2 linked regions of the Rhizobium sp. SSA_523 genome follow. The protein of the gene in region 1 interacts with the protein of each later gene in a pairwise test. Links are inferred from orthologs where the notes say so. Each region holds a gene or a part of one and is shown on either strand. Other genes may lie near its edges.

Region 1 (7,284 bases):
TTGGCTGGCATTCACTCAACTGAGGACAGGCGATCGGCGGGATCTTGCGCGGACGGCACGTGCGGCGCCGGCCGCAGCAGCGGTGCGAGGCCGTCTCGTCGCCGCGACTTCGGCAATGCCGTCACCGGCAGGCGCGGCATCGACGGAGTTTTCCAGAAGAGGAGCTTTAGCGAGAGCCGGGCGCTTCTGGCGATCGGCAAGAGCGAGGCTGCGATGCCGCGCCGCCAAAGCCGCCAGACGTGCAATCATCTCGGCATCGACGAGATCCTCGTCCGAAAAACCCAAAAGCGCCGCCTTGACGATCCGCTTGCTGCTGGCTTTGCTGCCGGACGTGTCGCCATTCTCCTCGATATGGCGCTGAAGATCGTCGTCACTCAGGTTCTGCCTGATGCCTTCAAGAATGATGGAGTATAAATTCCTGTGTTTTTTACTCATATTGTCCGCCCTCTCCTAATGTCTAACTGAAATCTATGTAATAATTCTGTCACATTCAACGGCGGTAAGCATAGTCCTAAAAGACTATGAGAATGTATATTATAAAAGCTGCACGTGTCGTCTATCCTGTTGATTTTGCAAGCACCACCCTGTCGCCCTGATACGAATCGAGCCGCAAGGCGAAAAGTCTTTCGCCGGATAAGCGGTTGTCGAGAGATTGTGTCGCGAATCACCTTGATGTCCGGATGTCTCGCTGGCGCCGCAATTTGACGCCGCAATGATCCGGTGATGGTGCCGCCGCACGGGCGCCGAAACGCAATCTGCCCGGGCCTCCTGAGAGAGGTCCGGGCAGATTTCAGGATCAACCTGTCGCCTTGGTGGCGTCAGACGAGACGGCTCTGTTCCAATGCTGCCTCGATGAAGCTTGCGAAGAGCGGATGGGGATCGAGCGGACGGCTCTTCAGTTCCGGGTGATATTGCACGCCGATGAACCAGGGATGGTCCGGATATTCGACCGTCTCCGGCAGCAGCCCGTCCGGCGACATGCCGGAGAAGACCAGGCCACAGCTTTCCAGCCGATCCTTGTACTGGACATTCACCTCGTAGCGATGGCGATGGCGCTCGGAAATATCCGTCGAGCCATAGATATCGGCAATCTTGGTTTCCCGCTTCAGGGCCGCCTTATAGGCTCCGAGCCGCATGGTGCCGCCCAGGTCGCCCGCTGCAGAGCGTTTCTGCAACTCGTTGCCCTTCACCCATTCCGTCATCAGGCCCACGACGGGTTCCTTGGACGGGCCGAACTCCGTCGAGGACGCATCCTCGATGCCGGCCAGATTGCGGGCTGCTTCCAGAACGGCCATCTGCATGCCGAAACAGATGCCGAAATAAGGCACCTTGCGTTCACGCGCGAAACGGGCGGCATTGATCTTGCCCTGCGCGCCGCGCTCGCCGAAGCCGCCGGGAACCAGGATCCCGTGGACCTTTTCGAGATAGGGCGCCGGATCTTCCTTTTCGAAGACTTCGGACTCGATCCATTCCAGCTTGACCTTGACCTGATTGGCGATGCCGCCGTGATGCAGGGCTTCGATCAGCGACTTATAAGCATCCTTCAAGCCGGTATATTTGCCGACAACGGCAATGGTAACCTCGCCTTCCGGCGTGCGGATGCGGTTGCAGACCTCTTCCCAGGCCTCCAGACGCGGCTTGGGCGCCGGTTCGATCCCGAAGGCGGCAAGCACTTCCGAATCGAGCCCTTCCTTGTGGTAAGCCATCGGCACGTCGTAGATATTCGCCACATCCAGAGCCTGGATGACGGCGGAAGGACGCACATTGCAGAACAGCGAGAGCTTGCGGCGCTCCGCTTCCGGTATTTCGCGATCGGCACGGACGAGGAGAATGTCCGGCGCAATACCGAGCGCCTGCAGTTCCTTGACCGAATGCTGGGTCGGCTTCGTCTTGAGTTCGCCCGCCGCCGGAATATAGGGCATCAAAGTCAGGTGAAGATAGACAGCGGCGCCGCGCGGCAATTCGTTGCCAAGCTGGCGGATCGCCTCGACAAAGGGCATGGCCTCGATGTCGCCCACCGTGCCGCCGATCTCGCAGATGACGAAATCATAGTCGTCATTGCCCTCCACGACGAAATCCTTGATCTCGTTCGTGACATGCGGAATGACCTGCACCGTTGCGCCGAGATAGTCTCCGCGCCGTTCCTTGTCGATAATGTTCTTGTAGATGCGGCCGGTGGTGATGTTGTCGGTCTTGGTGGCCGAACGTCCCGTGAAACGCTCGTAATGACCAAGATCGAGATCGGTCTCCGCGCCATCATCGGTCACGAAGACTTCGCCGTGCTGAGTCGGGCTCATGGTGCCCGGGTCAACGTTGAGATAGGGATCGAGCTTACGAAGACGAACCCGGTAACCGCGGGCCTGTAACAAGGCTCCGAGGGCTGCAGCCGCAATTCCTTTACCGAGGGAAGAAACCACGCCGCCAGTGATGAATACATATCGCGCCATGGGAGTCACCGGATACCTTTTCACGAACGATTCCACCAGCCGAAAAATGCCATCGGACGGTAAAAGCTGTTGAAATCTGGACAAAAGAAAACCGGCAGGCTTTGGGCCTGCCGGAGGTTGAGCTTTGACCGGCGCTTATTGGCCGGTGGGTACGGCGGCCGGATCGGCCGGAGCCGCCGGAGCAGTGGCACCGTTTGCCGGTGCCTGACCTGCTGGTGCCTGACCTGTCGGGGCCGGACCCAGTTGGTCCAGAATGCCGTTGCCGCTTCCCTGCTGCGTCGCGGGAATGCGGTCGAGAATATCGGTCGGGCGGGACTCGTAGCGCGACAGAATGCCAAGGGCCAGCGAGGTGATGAAGAACAAGGTCGCCAGAATGGCCGTCGTGCGCGTCAGGGCATTGGCCGTTCCGCGCGCCGACATGAAGCCGGATCCGCCGCCGATACCAAGTCCGCCGCCTTCCGAGCGCTGGATCAGCACCACGCCCACCAGAGCGAGCACGATCATGAGATGAATTACGATCAATACGGTCTGCATATCAGTCCAGTCCTGCGCGCCCAGCCGGCGGCATACATTCGAGATCTGGCCGGCTCTTTACCCGAGCCTGACCAGCATTGAAAGAGGCAAAAACGCAAATGCGCCGCCAGGCATGCTCAGGCGGTCAGCGCTTCATAGGCATTATAGATGGCGAGGAAGTCGGACGCTTTCAAGCTGGCACCACCGACCAGCGCACCGTCGACATTCTCGACCGCCATCAATTCCCGCGCATTGCCGGGCTTGACGGACCCGCCATAGAGGATGCGCATGGTCCGGCCGGCCGCCTGGAAGCGGCTTGCCAGCTCGGCACGCATGAAGGCATGGGCTGCCTCGATATCCTCGACGGTGGGCGTCAGACCCGTGCCGATCGCCCAGACGGGCTCATAGGCGATGACGGTGTCCTCGGCCGTTGCGCCATCCGGCACGGACAGCGCCAGTTGCCGCTTGAGAATGTCGAGCGTCTGGCCGCTCTTGCGTTCCTCGGCCGTCTCGCCGATGCAGATGATCGCCGTCAAATCCGCGGCATGGGCGGCCTGCGCCTTGGCCCGCACGAGATGATCGGTTTCCGCATGATCGCTGCGCCGCTCGGAATGGCCGACGATGACATGCGTGCCGAAGCAATCCGCGATCATGTCGGCGGAGATGTCGCCCGTATGGGCGCCGGCGGCGTTCTGGTGGCAATCCTGGGCGCCGATCATCAGCGGGCTGTCGGTGGAGAGCGCCGTGGCCACGTAAAGCAGGGTTGCCGGCGGGCAGATCAGCGCATCCACTTTCTCGGCCAGAGGCCCATCGACGCCTGCGGCCATGGCCTTGATCTGATCCAGTGCGGCTCGCGTGCCGTTCATCTTCCAGTTTCCCGCAACAAGCGGGCGAACATCGGGCGTCATGTGCGTCTGTATCCTTTCCTGTCCATGCCTTGTCGCGCATAACGATTGCAGGCCTGGAGCAATGTCAGCACGAGTCTAGCACGCTTTATCGTTCGCGCTTTACGCAGCCGCAGGGCGCGGTCAGGTCCGGTCAAACCGCCCCATCCCGGTATCTCCTGCTCGTCTGCCGGCGCCGCGTCCTGCCAATCTGTTTCGGTATTAACCACTAACACGACTAAATAATATGAAAAACCGCGGCCATGGTTCAAAAGCGTGGTTAACGCCCGCGGCGATGCCGTTTGCGGTTGATCCCCCGCCTGTGGAGGCTCGTCCAGAGCCTAAGGGGACGCCAGAAGAAAGTTCAGGATCTCGCGCCAGTCGCTCATCCGGATCGGGGTGCCGTGGCCGCCCGTATTGAACAGGCGCAGCTGAGCCGGATAGTTGCGCGCGCGCATCTTCTCGTAAAGCGCCACCTGGTTCTGTGCCGGATAGACCGAGTCATTGCTGCCATGCGCCAGGAAAACCGGCAGTTTCAGCCGCGCCGCCGGCGTGGTGAGGAAGCCGGGATCCGGCGGGCCGCCCATCATCACCAGTCCCTTGAGATAGCGCACCGCCTCCTTGTCGCGGCTGATGCTCTGGCAGATGAAGCCGCCCATCGAGGCGCAGGCCAGAACCACCGGCCGCCCCTTCGACAATTCGAAGACATGGCGCACCAGGGCCGCAATATCGGCGGCGCCATTGGGATCGAAGGTTTTCACCGAGGGCGCGTAATAGACGCCGCCATTGCGCAAAACGAGATTTTTCAGCCGATTGAAATTGCCGCCGAAGGTGAAGTCGTTGACGCCCAGCCGCCGGTCGCCGCCGCGCCCGTGGATGAAGATGACCGTGAAGCCCGCATCGCGCAGCGGCCCGACCCGTGCCACATCCAGGCGGCTTGCGGCAAGCGCCAGCGTTTCATTGGTCTGGGAGCGGCGGACGCCGGTATCGACATAGGCGGATTTGACGCGCCGTTCCGGCTCCTCGTCGCGGCCGTTGATATCGCGCATCTCCTGATAGTCGATGATCTGGAAGGCGCCGCCGTCGCGGCTCTCGATCACCGCCTGGCGGGAAAACAGCTCGTCCTTGAAAGGGCGGATCGGACCGTCGCGCGCGACAGCCTGACTGGCCGAAACGAGGGCCAGAAGCAGACAGAGGTGCCGCCAGCGAAAATGATCTGTGGACATGCGGCCCATCATTCCGTTACTCCCGGTGCGTCGCCTTGCTTTGCAGGCTTTGGCGGCGCAAATCCCGTCATTGAACTCTGCCACTCTTGTGGCATCGCGAAAAAGCCGGATATCTGGCACACTCGCAACCGATTCGATAGCCGATACGGGCCGCAATCCGATCAGAGCCGGATCCGCGCGCGCCGCACGAGATGCGAACAGAACGGAACCCATGGACGACACAAGCGATCTCTTCGCCCGCATTCCAGCCGAAGGCGCCGAGCCTGCCGCCAAGCCCGCAGCCAAGCCCGCTGCCAAGCCGGCTTTAGGCAAGAAGCTTGCCGATGTCGCGGCGGAGCCCAAGCCTGTGCAGGCCTCCGCCTCTCGTTCCCCCGCGGCTCCTTCCCCCGCGGCTCCTTCCCCTGCGTCGCCTCCCCTTGCGTCTCTTCCGGCGTCTCCCGCTACCGGCGATTCCTACAATGCCTCATCGATCCGCGTTCTCGAAGGGCTGGAACCGGTGCGCATGCGGCCGGGCATGTATATCGGCGGCACGGATGAAAAGGCGCTCCACCACCTGTTTGCGGAAGTCATCGACAATTCGATGGACGAAGCAGTGGCAGGACACGCCAATTTCATCGATGTGCATCTGGATGCCGAGGGCTGCCTGACCGTGACCGATAACGGCCGCGGCATCCCCGTCGAAAACCATCCGCAGGTTCCCGGCAAGTCGACGCTCGAAGTCATCATGACCAAGCTGCATGCCGGCGGCAAGTTCGACGGCAAGGCCTATGAGACCTCCGGCGGCCTGCACGGCGTCGGCGTTTCCGTGGTCAACGCCCTGTCCGATCTGCTGGAGGTCGAGGTCGCGCGCAATCGCAAGCTCTATCGCCAGCGCTTTTCGCGCGGCGTCCCGCAGGGCGGGCTCGAGGAGCTGGGCGAGGTCCATAATCGGCGCGGAACGCGGGTGCGCTTCCACCCCGATCCGCAGATCTTTGGCGAGCATGCGCGCTTCGAACCCGGCCGGATCTTCCGCATGGCGCGCTCCAAGGCCTATCTGTTCGGCGGTGTCGAGATCCGCTGGAGCTGCGACCCGGGCGTCGTACCGGCCGGCGGGGAAATTCCCGAAAAGGCGGTCTTCCACTTCCCCGGCGGACTGAAGGATTATCTGGCCGCGACGCTCGGCAAGGATTTCACCGTCACCCGCGACATCTTCTCCGGCAAGACGGAGAAGACAGGCGGGCATGGTGCGCTGGAATGGGCCGTGACCTGGTATGGCGGCGATCCCCAGATCCATTCCTACTGCAACACGATCCCGACACCGGAAGGTGGCACGCACGAGGCCGGCCTGCGCATCGCGCTGCTGAAGGGGCTGAAGAATTATGCCGAGCTGACACAGAACAAACGGGCCAAGGAAATCACCACCGATGATGTGATGATCTCGGCTGTGGGCATGTTGTCGGTCTTCATCCGCGAGCCGGAATTCGTCGGCCAGACGAAGGACAAGCTGGCAACGGTCGAGGCACAGCGCATCGTCGAAAACGCTCTGCGCGATCCCTTCGATCACTATCTCGCCGGCAACCCCGCCGAAGCGGCCAAGCTTCTGGACTGGGTGATCGAGCGGGCCGAGGAGCGTCTGCGCCGGCGCAAGGAGAAGGAAGTCAACCGCAAGACGGCGGTGCGCAAGCTCCGGCTTCCCGGCAAGCTCGCCGACTGCTCGCAGAACACGGCCGAAGGTGCCGAGCTCTTCATCGTCGAGGGCGATTCGGCCGGCGGATCCGCCAAGCAGGCCCGCAACCGCACCAATCAGGCCATCCTGCCCCTGCGCGGCAAGATCCTCAATGTCGGCAGTGCCAGCCGTGAAAAGCTCTCCGCCAATCAGCAGATTGCCGATCTCGTCCAGGCCCTGGGATGCGGGACCCGGACGAAATATCGGGAAGAGGATCTGCGCTACGAGCGCGTGATCATCATGACCGATGCCGACGTGGATGGCGCGCATATTGCCTCCCTCCTGATCACCTTCTTCTATCAGGAGATGCCGGAGCTCATCCGCGGCGGGCATCTCTTTCTTGCCGTGCCGCCGCTTTACGTCCTCCGGCAGGGGGCAAAAACCGTCTATGCCCGGGACGATCTGCACCGCGCCGAGCTTATGGACACGGTCTTCAAGGGCAAGAAGGTGGAGATCGGCCGCTTCAAAGGCCTCGGCGAAATGATGCCGGCGCAGCTGAAGGAAACCAC
Region 2 (7,198 bases), 240 kb from region 1 along the record:
ATTCCAGGCCAATCAAGCGGCGCGCCGCTTCTATGAAAAGCGCGGCTTTGTGTCCGTGGAAGAGACCGACGGGCAGGGCAATGACGAGGGCGAGCCGGATGTGCGCTATCGCTGGCTGGCGACAGCGTAAACTTGCCTTGCCAAGCCGCTTCATCCATGGCTTCCTCGGGGTACTCACAAGAAAGGGAGGATGCCGATGCCGATTGAAAACTGGCTGGCCTTTGTGGCCGCGTCTGCCGTGATGCTTGCCATTCCCGGTCCGACCATCCTGCTGGTCATCTCCTACGCGCTGTCGCATGGACGCAAGGTCGCGGCGGCAACGGTTGCCGGTGTCGCGCTTGGCGATTTCACCGCCATGACGGCATCCCTGCTCGGGCTCGGCGCGCTGCTTTCGGCCTCGGCCTTTGCGTTCACGGTGCTGAAATGGATCGGCGCCGCCTATCTCGTCTATCTCGGCGTCAAGCTCTGGCGCGCTCCGGTCAGCGCGGCACACGAATCGGAGGCGACGGCGCAGACGCGTGAACCGGCCTCGCGCATTTTCCTGCATACCTATGTGGTGACCGCGCTGAACCCGAAGAGCATCGTCTTCTTCGTCGCCTTCCTGCCGCAGTTCTTCGATCTTGCGCATCCGCTGCCGCTGCAGATGGTCATCATGGAGGCGACATTTCTGGTGCTTGCGACGCTGAACGCGGCTCTCTATGGCCTGCTCGCCTCCATGGCGCGGCAGACGATCGGCCGGCCCGATATTCGCCGCATCGTCAATCGCACCGGCGGCTCGCTGATGATCGGCGCAGGATTGCTGGCCGCCGGTTATCGCCGCGCCACCGGATGATTGCCTGTTGATCACGCTGCTTTGGGGCAGGCAGAATCGCGAACGATCTGCTAAGGCAGGGGCAGAGAGGCGTGCAGCCCTCGTCATTCCAGTCGCATGTGAGGTTGAGTGCAGTGCAGGTAGGCATCGATATGGGAACTGTGTCCGGCGGGCAGCCGGCCAAGCTCGATATCGAGGAGCTTCTGGCCACCCGTCTCCTGGTCCAGGGCAATTCGGGCTCCGGAAAATCGCATTTGCTGCGGCGCCTTCTGGAGCAGTCGGCCCAATGGGTCCAGCAGGTGATCATCGATCCCGAAGGCGATTTCGTCACGCTTGCGGATAAATACGGCCATGTGGTCGTCGATGGCGAGCGCTCGGAGGCCGAACTGATCGGGATCGCAACCCGCATCCGCCAGCACCGGGTGTCCTGCGTCCTGTCGCTGGAGGGGCTGGATCTGGAAGAGCAGATGCGCGCCGCCGGCATCTTCCTGAACGGCCTGTTCGATGCGGATCGCGAATATTGGTTCCCGGTTCTGGTCGTGGTCGACGAGGCGCAGATGTTTGCACCCTCTGTTGGCGGCGATGTTTCGGAAGAGGCCCGCAAATTGTCGCTCGGCGCCATGACCAATCTGATGTGCCGCGGGCGAAAGCGCGGGCTGGCGGGCGTCATTGCCACGCAGCGCCTGGCAAAGCTTGCCAAGAACGTCGCGGCGGAAGCCTCCAACTTCCTGATGGGCCGCACCTTTCTCGATATCGACATGGCGCGCGCCGCCGATCTGCTTGGCATGGACCGCCGCCAGGCGGAAATGTTCCGCGATTTGAAGCGCGGCAATTTCGTGGCGCTAGGCCCGGCCCTGTCGCGTCGTCCGCTGCCGATCGTCATTGGCCATGTGGAGACCTCGGCACGCTCGTCCTCGCCCAAGCTGATGCCGCTGCCGGATGCGCCGCAGGATGTCGAGGATCTGATCTTCACGCCCGATCCGGAGGAGTTCACCCGGCCAATCGTGCGCCGCGCCCCGCCGGCACCGCGCCCGACGACCGATATCCTGGCGGAACTGTCGCGCTCGACGCCTGCCATGAGCGTTGCTCCGCAGGAGACGAGCCGTCCCCAGCAGCCGGAGCTTTCGCCGGAGGAGCGGGAGGAGCGCGTCTCGGCCGTTCTCTCCGAGATCATCGACGATCCCCAGGCGGCCTATCGCACCGATGCCGTGCTCTATCAGGATTTCCTGGTGCGCGCCCGCATGCGCCGTATCCCGGGCCAGCCTATGTCCATGCCGGAATTTCGCCGGCGCGTCGCGATTTCGCGGGCAGGGGTGGACGAGGATACGGCCGCATCCCCGGGCTGGCAGACGGCGCTGGATCTTTCCGGCCGTGTCTCGGACGACCTGCAGGGCGTGTTCCTGCTGATGGCGAAGGCCGCCCTGACCGGCGAGCCGTGCCCTTCGGACATGCGCATCGCCAAAGCCTATGGCACGCATTCGACCCGGCGCGCCCGCCGGCTTCTCGGCTACTTCGAGGAGCAGAACCTGATCGTCGTGCATTTGGATTTTTCCGGCAAGCGCATCGTCGCCTTTCCCGATCTTGACGTGCAGACGGCGCCGGGTGCCGCCGATGCAACCGATGACGAGCCGGTGCGGCTGGATCGGTTCGCGGCGGAGTGATTGCCAATCGGCTGCGGCTGCGGCTGCGGCTTCGGCTTTCACCCGCGCCCCTTGGGCACCATCTCCCCGCAGGAAGAGGTGCGCCGAGCAGGGCGAAGGACGCGTCTGCCGCTCACGCCGCCCTTTCTTCCCAGACCTTGACCAGTTCGACGATCGCTTTGACCGAGGTCTCCATGTCCTGAACGCCCACCCATTCCAGCGGTGAGTGATAGGCATGGCCGCCGGTGAAGATATTGGGGCAGGGCAGGCCCATGAAGGACAGGCGCGACCCGTCGGTGCCACCGCGAACGCTGGTGATCTTCGGCTCGAGGCCGATGCGCCGCGTCGCCTCGATGAGGTTTTCCATCACCTCGGGGTGGCGGTCGAGCACGATCTTCATGTTGCGATACTGCTGCTTGACCGTGAAGGTGTGGCTGGAGCCGGGATAGGCCTTCAGCGCATCCGCGGCGATCGACTTCAACAGCTCTTCTTTCTCGATCAGACCTTCTTCAGTGAAATCGCGGATGATGAAGTTGAGCTCGGCGCTCTCCATGGCGCCGCTGATGCCGACCGGATGGATGAAGCCCTGCATCCCCTCCGTCGTTTCCGGCGCCTTGTCCTTCGGCAGGCGCGCAATGATATCGGCGGCGATCTTGATGGCATTCTCCATCTTGTCCTTGGCCGTGCCGGGATGGATCGCGACGCCCTTGATGGCGATCGTCACGCCATCGGCGGAGAAGGTCTCGTTCTCGATTTCGCCGATGGTCGAACCGTCAAGCGTATAGCCGAAGGCTGCACCCAGCTTCTTCAGGTCGACCTTGTCTGCGCCGCGGCCGATTTCCTCATCCGTGGTGAAGAGGATCTTCACCGGTCCGTGGGCAATGTCCGGATGGCTGACGAGATACTGCGCCGCCGTCATGATCTCCGCCACGCCCGCCTTGTCGTCGGCTCCGAGCAGGGTCGTGCCGTCCGTCGTCACGATGTCGTGGCCGAGCTGGTTCTTGAGTTCGGGATGTTCTTCAACGCGGATCACCCGGCTTTCGTCGCCGATAAGCCGGATATCGCCGCCTTGATAATTGCGCACGATCTGCGGCTTGACGCCGGTGCCGGAAAAGTCCGGCGCCGTATCCATATGCGAGCAGAAGCAGATGGCCGGCACGGGTTTGGCACTCGTGGCCGGAATGGTAGCATAGACATTGCCGTGCTCGTCCAGGTGAGCATCCTGCAGGCCGAGCTCCTTCAACTCCTGCTCCAGGATACGTCCGAGGGTCTTCTGCTTTTCCGTCGATGGCTGGGCAGAGGAGGTGGGATCCGACTGCGTGTCGATGACGACATAGCGGAGGAAGCGGTCGAGAACGGTATCGGCGGGAAGAGACATGAGCAAGGATCCGATTCTGCTGGAAGGCTGCGGCGATCTTAGCCTGCTGCGCGCAGAACGGAAGCGGTTCGATGGGAACCGCGCCGGAGCGAGCGCCGGCGCGGTCGGATTGAAGGATTGGCCTGCTCACTCGGCAGGTTTTTCCAGTTCCAGCTTGTTCGCCTCCGGCTTCTCGACCTGCGGCCGGTCGTTGCGGGTCGCCCAGAGCGAGCCGAGAATGCCGGCGGCAAGAATGCCGAGCGTCACCGTCAGCGAGACCACAGGCGGGATCTTGGCCAGTCCCAGCATATCGGCAAGGAAGATCTTCGAGCCGATGAAGATGAGGACGACCGACAGCGCATATTTCAGGTAGGCGAAGCGGTGAATGAGCGCCGAGAGGGCGAAATACAGCGCACGCAGCCCGAGGATGGCGAAGATGTTGGAGGTGTAGACGATATAGGGGTCGGTGGTGATGGCGAAGATGGCGGGGATCGAATCGACGGCGAAGATGACGTCGGCCAGTTCCACCATGACCAGCGCGAGGAAGAGCGGCGTGATGAAGGTCTTCAGCCGGCCGGTCGTCCCGTCCGTTTCCCGCACGATGAAATGATCGCCGCGCAGGCCATCCGTTACCGGCAGTTTGCGGCGCAGGAATTTCAGGACCGGATTGGAGGCGACATCATATTCCTGGTCGGCGGTCAGCAGCATCTTGATGCCGGTGATGATCAGGAAGGCGGCAAAGATATACAGAACCCAGTTGTAGTTTTCAACGATCGCGGCGCCCGCGGCAATCATGATGCCGCGCAGCACGATCACGCCCAGGATACCCCAGAGAAGCACCCGGTGCTGGTAGATGCGCGGAATGGAGAAGTAGGAGAAGATCATCGCGATGACGAAGATATTGTCCATCGCGAGGCTTTTTTCGACCACGAAGCCGGTCAGATATTCAAGCCCGGCCTGTTCGCCGCTCTGGAACCAGATCCAGCCGCCGAAGGCGAGGCCCAATGCAATGTAGAAGCCGGAAAGCGCAAAACTTTCCTTGATTCCTATTTCACGGCTGTTCTTGTGGAGAACGCCGAGGTCGAGGGCAAGAAGGAAGAGGACGACGGCAATGAAGGTCAGCCACATCCAGAGTGGCTTGCCGAGCAGATCGACAAAGAGAAAGTCCATGACGGGGTCTTCCGATGCCGGATCCAGGTTGACTGGGAAAAGCACCGACATCACGGTCGATCCGGCGATACACGTCAGAGGGGCCCGGTGCTGGGTCATGAGGTGGGAGGCGGAATTTCCGCTTTCAAGAGCCACATGAACAAAATTTAATGATGGCGCCGGTGGATAAGGCGGTGCGACCGGCCAGCCCTGCGATAGTTGCCCGCGATAGTGACCCGCGATAGTGGAAACACCCGGCTGTTGTTGACAATTCGATGACTTCCCCCTAAAGACCGCGCCAACGCCGGGTGGTAACGCCCGGTGTTTCATTTGACATGTCCCGTGGTTGTCTCCGGACGCTCCGTGAGAAACCTGTCAGAGAGGCCGGCAACGGCCACTCTTAGGAGGGCGTGTTTCCTTGATCCGGTCTGGCAACAGACCGGTGCAAACCTATGAAGGGAAATACGATGAGCAAGCGCGCGTCGTCCAAGTACAAAATCGATCGCCGAATGGGCGAAAACATCTGGGGCCGTCCGAAGTCCCCGGTCAACCGTCGTGAATACGGCCCCGGCCAGCACGGCCAGCGCCGCAAGGGCAAGCTGTCCGACTTCGGTGTTCAGCTGCGCGCCAAGCAGAAGCTGAAGGGCTATTACGGCGATATCCGCGAGAAGCAGTTCCGCGCGATCTATGACGAGGCCAACCGTCGCAAGGGCGATACCGGCGAAAACCTGATCGGCCTGCTCGAGTCGCGCCTGGACGCCATCGTCTATCGCGCCAAGTTCGTGCCGACTGTCTGGGCTGCCCGTCAGTTCGTCAACCACGGCCACGTGACCGTCAACGGCGTTCGCGTCAATATCGGTTCGTACCGCTGCAAAGCTGGCGACGTGATCGAAGTGCGTCAGAAGTCCAAGCAGCTCGTCACCGTTCTGGAAGCGGTTCAGCTCGCCGAGCGTGACGTTCCCGATTACATCGACGCCGATCACAACAAGATGGTCGCAACCTTCGTTCGCGTGCCCACGCTGTCCGACGTTCCTTATCCGGTCATCATGGAACCGAACCTGGTCGTCGAATTCTATTCGCGTTGATCGGTTTCGGCCAATCGACCCAAGCACAGAAAAGGCGGCTTTCGAGCCGCCTTTTTCTTGTCTGAAGATCGTCTCGCCGGTGCCGGCCGCCTCAGCTCGAGGCGGCCTTGCGCTTGGGTTCGCTCACCGGCATGGGCGATACGGAGGCGGTTGCGGGATCGGTCGATTGCGCGGTCGCCACCGGCGCTTCCTTCGGTCCTTCTCCCATCCGGTTCCAGGCATCCAGGCCGGCGATCTTGTAGGCTTCGGCAAGCGTCGGATAGTTGAACGTATTTTCCACGAAATATTCGACCGTGCCTTTCAGGTTCAGGACGGCCTGACCGATATGCACGAGCTCGGTCGCGCCCTCGCCGACGATATGGACGCCGAGAAGCCGCCGGGTCTTCAGCGAGAAGATCATCTTCAGGAGCCCGGTATCGAGGCCCATGATATGGCCACGTGAGGTCTCGCGGAAATGCGCGATGCCTGTCTCGTAGGGGATGCCGCGCTGGATGACCTCTTCTTCGGAAAGCCCGCAGGTGGAGATCTCCGGCACGGCATAGATGCCATAGGGGAAATATTGCGGCGGCTCGCTGGCCGGCGCACCCACGGCATGCCGGGCGGCAATGCGGCCCTGCTCCATTGAAGTGGAGGCAAGGCTCGGAAAGCCCACCACGTCGCCAGCCGCGTAGATATGCGGCACATCGGTCTGGAAGGTCTCCGGATCGACTTTCAGGCGCCCGCGGCTATCGGCCTGCAGGCCGGCGGCGGAAAGGTTCAAGGTGTCGGTGGCACCGACGCGCCCGGCGGCAAAAAGCACCATCTCGGCCTGCAGTGTCCGGCCGCTCTTCAGCGTCACGCGGCACTTGCCGTGATCGGGTTCCCGCTGCACGGCCTCGACGGTCTGCCCGAAGATCAGCTTCATATTGCGGTCGCGCAGCTGATAGGCGAAATCCTCGACGATTTCCTTGTCGATGAAGTCGAGCATCGAATCGCGCGGCTCGACCACCGTGACCTGCGTATCGAGAGCGCTGAAAATCGTGGCATATTCGATACCGATAACGCCGGCGCCAACGACCACCAGCGACCGCGGCACCTGCTTGATCTCCAGCAATTCGTCGCTGTCCAGCACGGCATCGCCGTCGAAGGGGATATGGGCCGGCCGATAGGGACGGGT

What was found. The genes of interacting proteins can lie anywhere in the genome.
Region 2: the proteins of tpiA (region 1) and pepT interact in binary tests that used the Escherichia coli proteins (3 or more experiments, as listed by UniProt). The link is inferred for Rhizobium sp. SSA_523 from one-to-one orthologs.

What each region holds. Positions count from the first base shown.
Region 1 is NZ_CP129382.1:972,633-979,916, forward strand. What follows is about bases 1,984-4,913. They hold tpiA (triose-phosphate isomerase), read right to left. Parts: upstream 3,869-4,913; coding sequence 3,098-3,868; downstream 1,984-3,097. Other genes in these bases: pyrG (CTP synthase), read right to left, coding at 1,984-2,447; secG (preprotein translocase subunit SecG), read right to left, coding at 2,583-2,981; QTJ18_RS13115 (alpha/beta hydrolase), read right to left, coding at 4,186-4,913. In the rest of the region: QTJ18_RS13090 (ParA family protein), read right to left, coding at 1-1; QTJ18_RS13095 (hypothetical protein), read right to left, coding at 16-435; more of pyrG, read right to left, coding at 819-1,983; more of QTJ18_RS13115, read right to left, coding at 4,914-5,070; parE (DNA topoisomerase IV subunit B), read left to right, coding at 5,282-7,284. UniProt on the Escherichia coli protein: Involved in the gluconeogenesis. Catalyzes stereospecifically the conversion of dihydroxyacetone phosphate (DHAP) to D-glyceraldehyde-3-phosphate (G3P).
Region 2 is NZ_CP129382.1:728,953-736,150, forward strand. The notes cover bases 1,708-4,551. They hold pepT (peptidase T), read right to left. Parts: upstream 3,830-4,551; coding sequence 2,585-3,829; downstream 1,708-2,584. Other genes in these bases: QTJ18_RS11800 (helicase HerA domain-containing protein), read left to right, coding at 1,708-2,472; QTJ18_RS11810 (TerC family protein), read right to left, coding at 3,956-4,551. Outside these bases: QTJ18_RS11790 (GNAT family N-acetyltransferase), read left to right, coding at 1-130; QTJ18_RS11795 (LysE family translocator), read left to right, coding at 197-832; more of QTJ18_RS11800, read left to right, coding at 946-1,707; more of QTJ18_RS11810, read right to left, coding at 4,552-4,978; rpsD (30S ribosomal protein S4), read left to right, coding at 5,425-6,042; sthA (Si-specific NAD(P)(+) transhydrogenase), read right to left, coding at 6,134-7,198. UniProt on the Escherichia coli protein: Cleaves the N-terminal amino acid of tripeptides.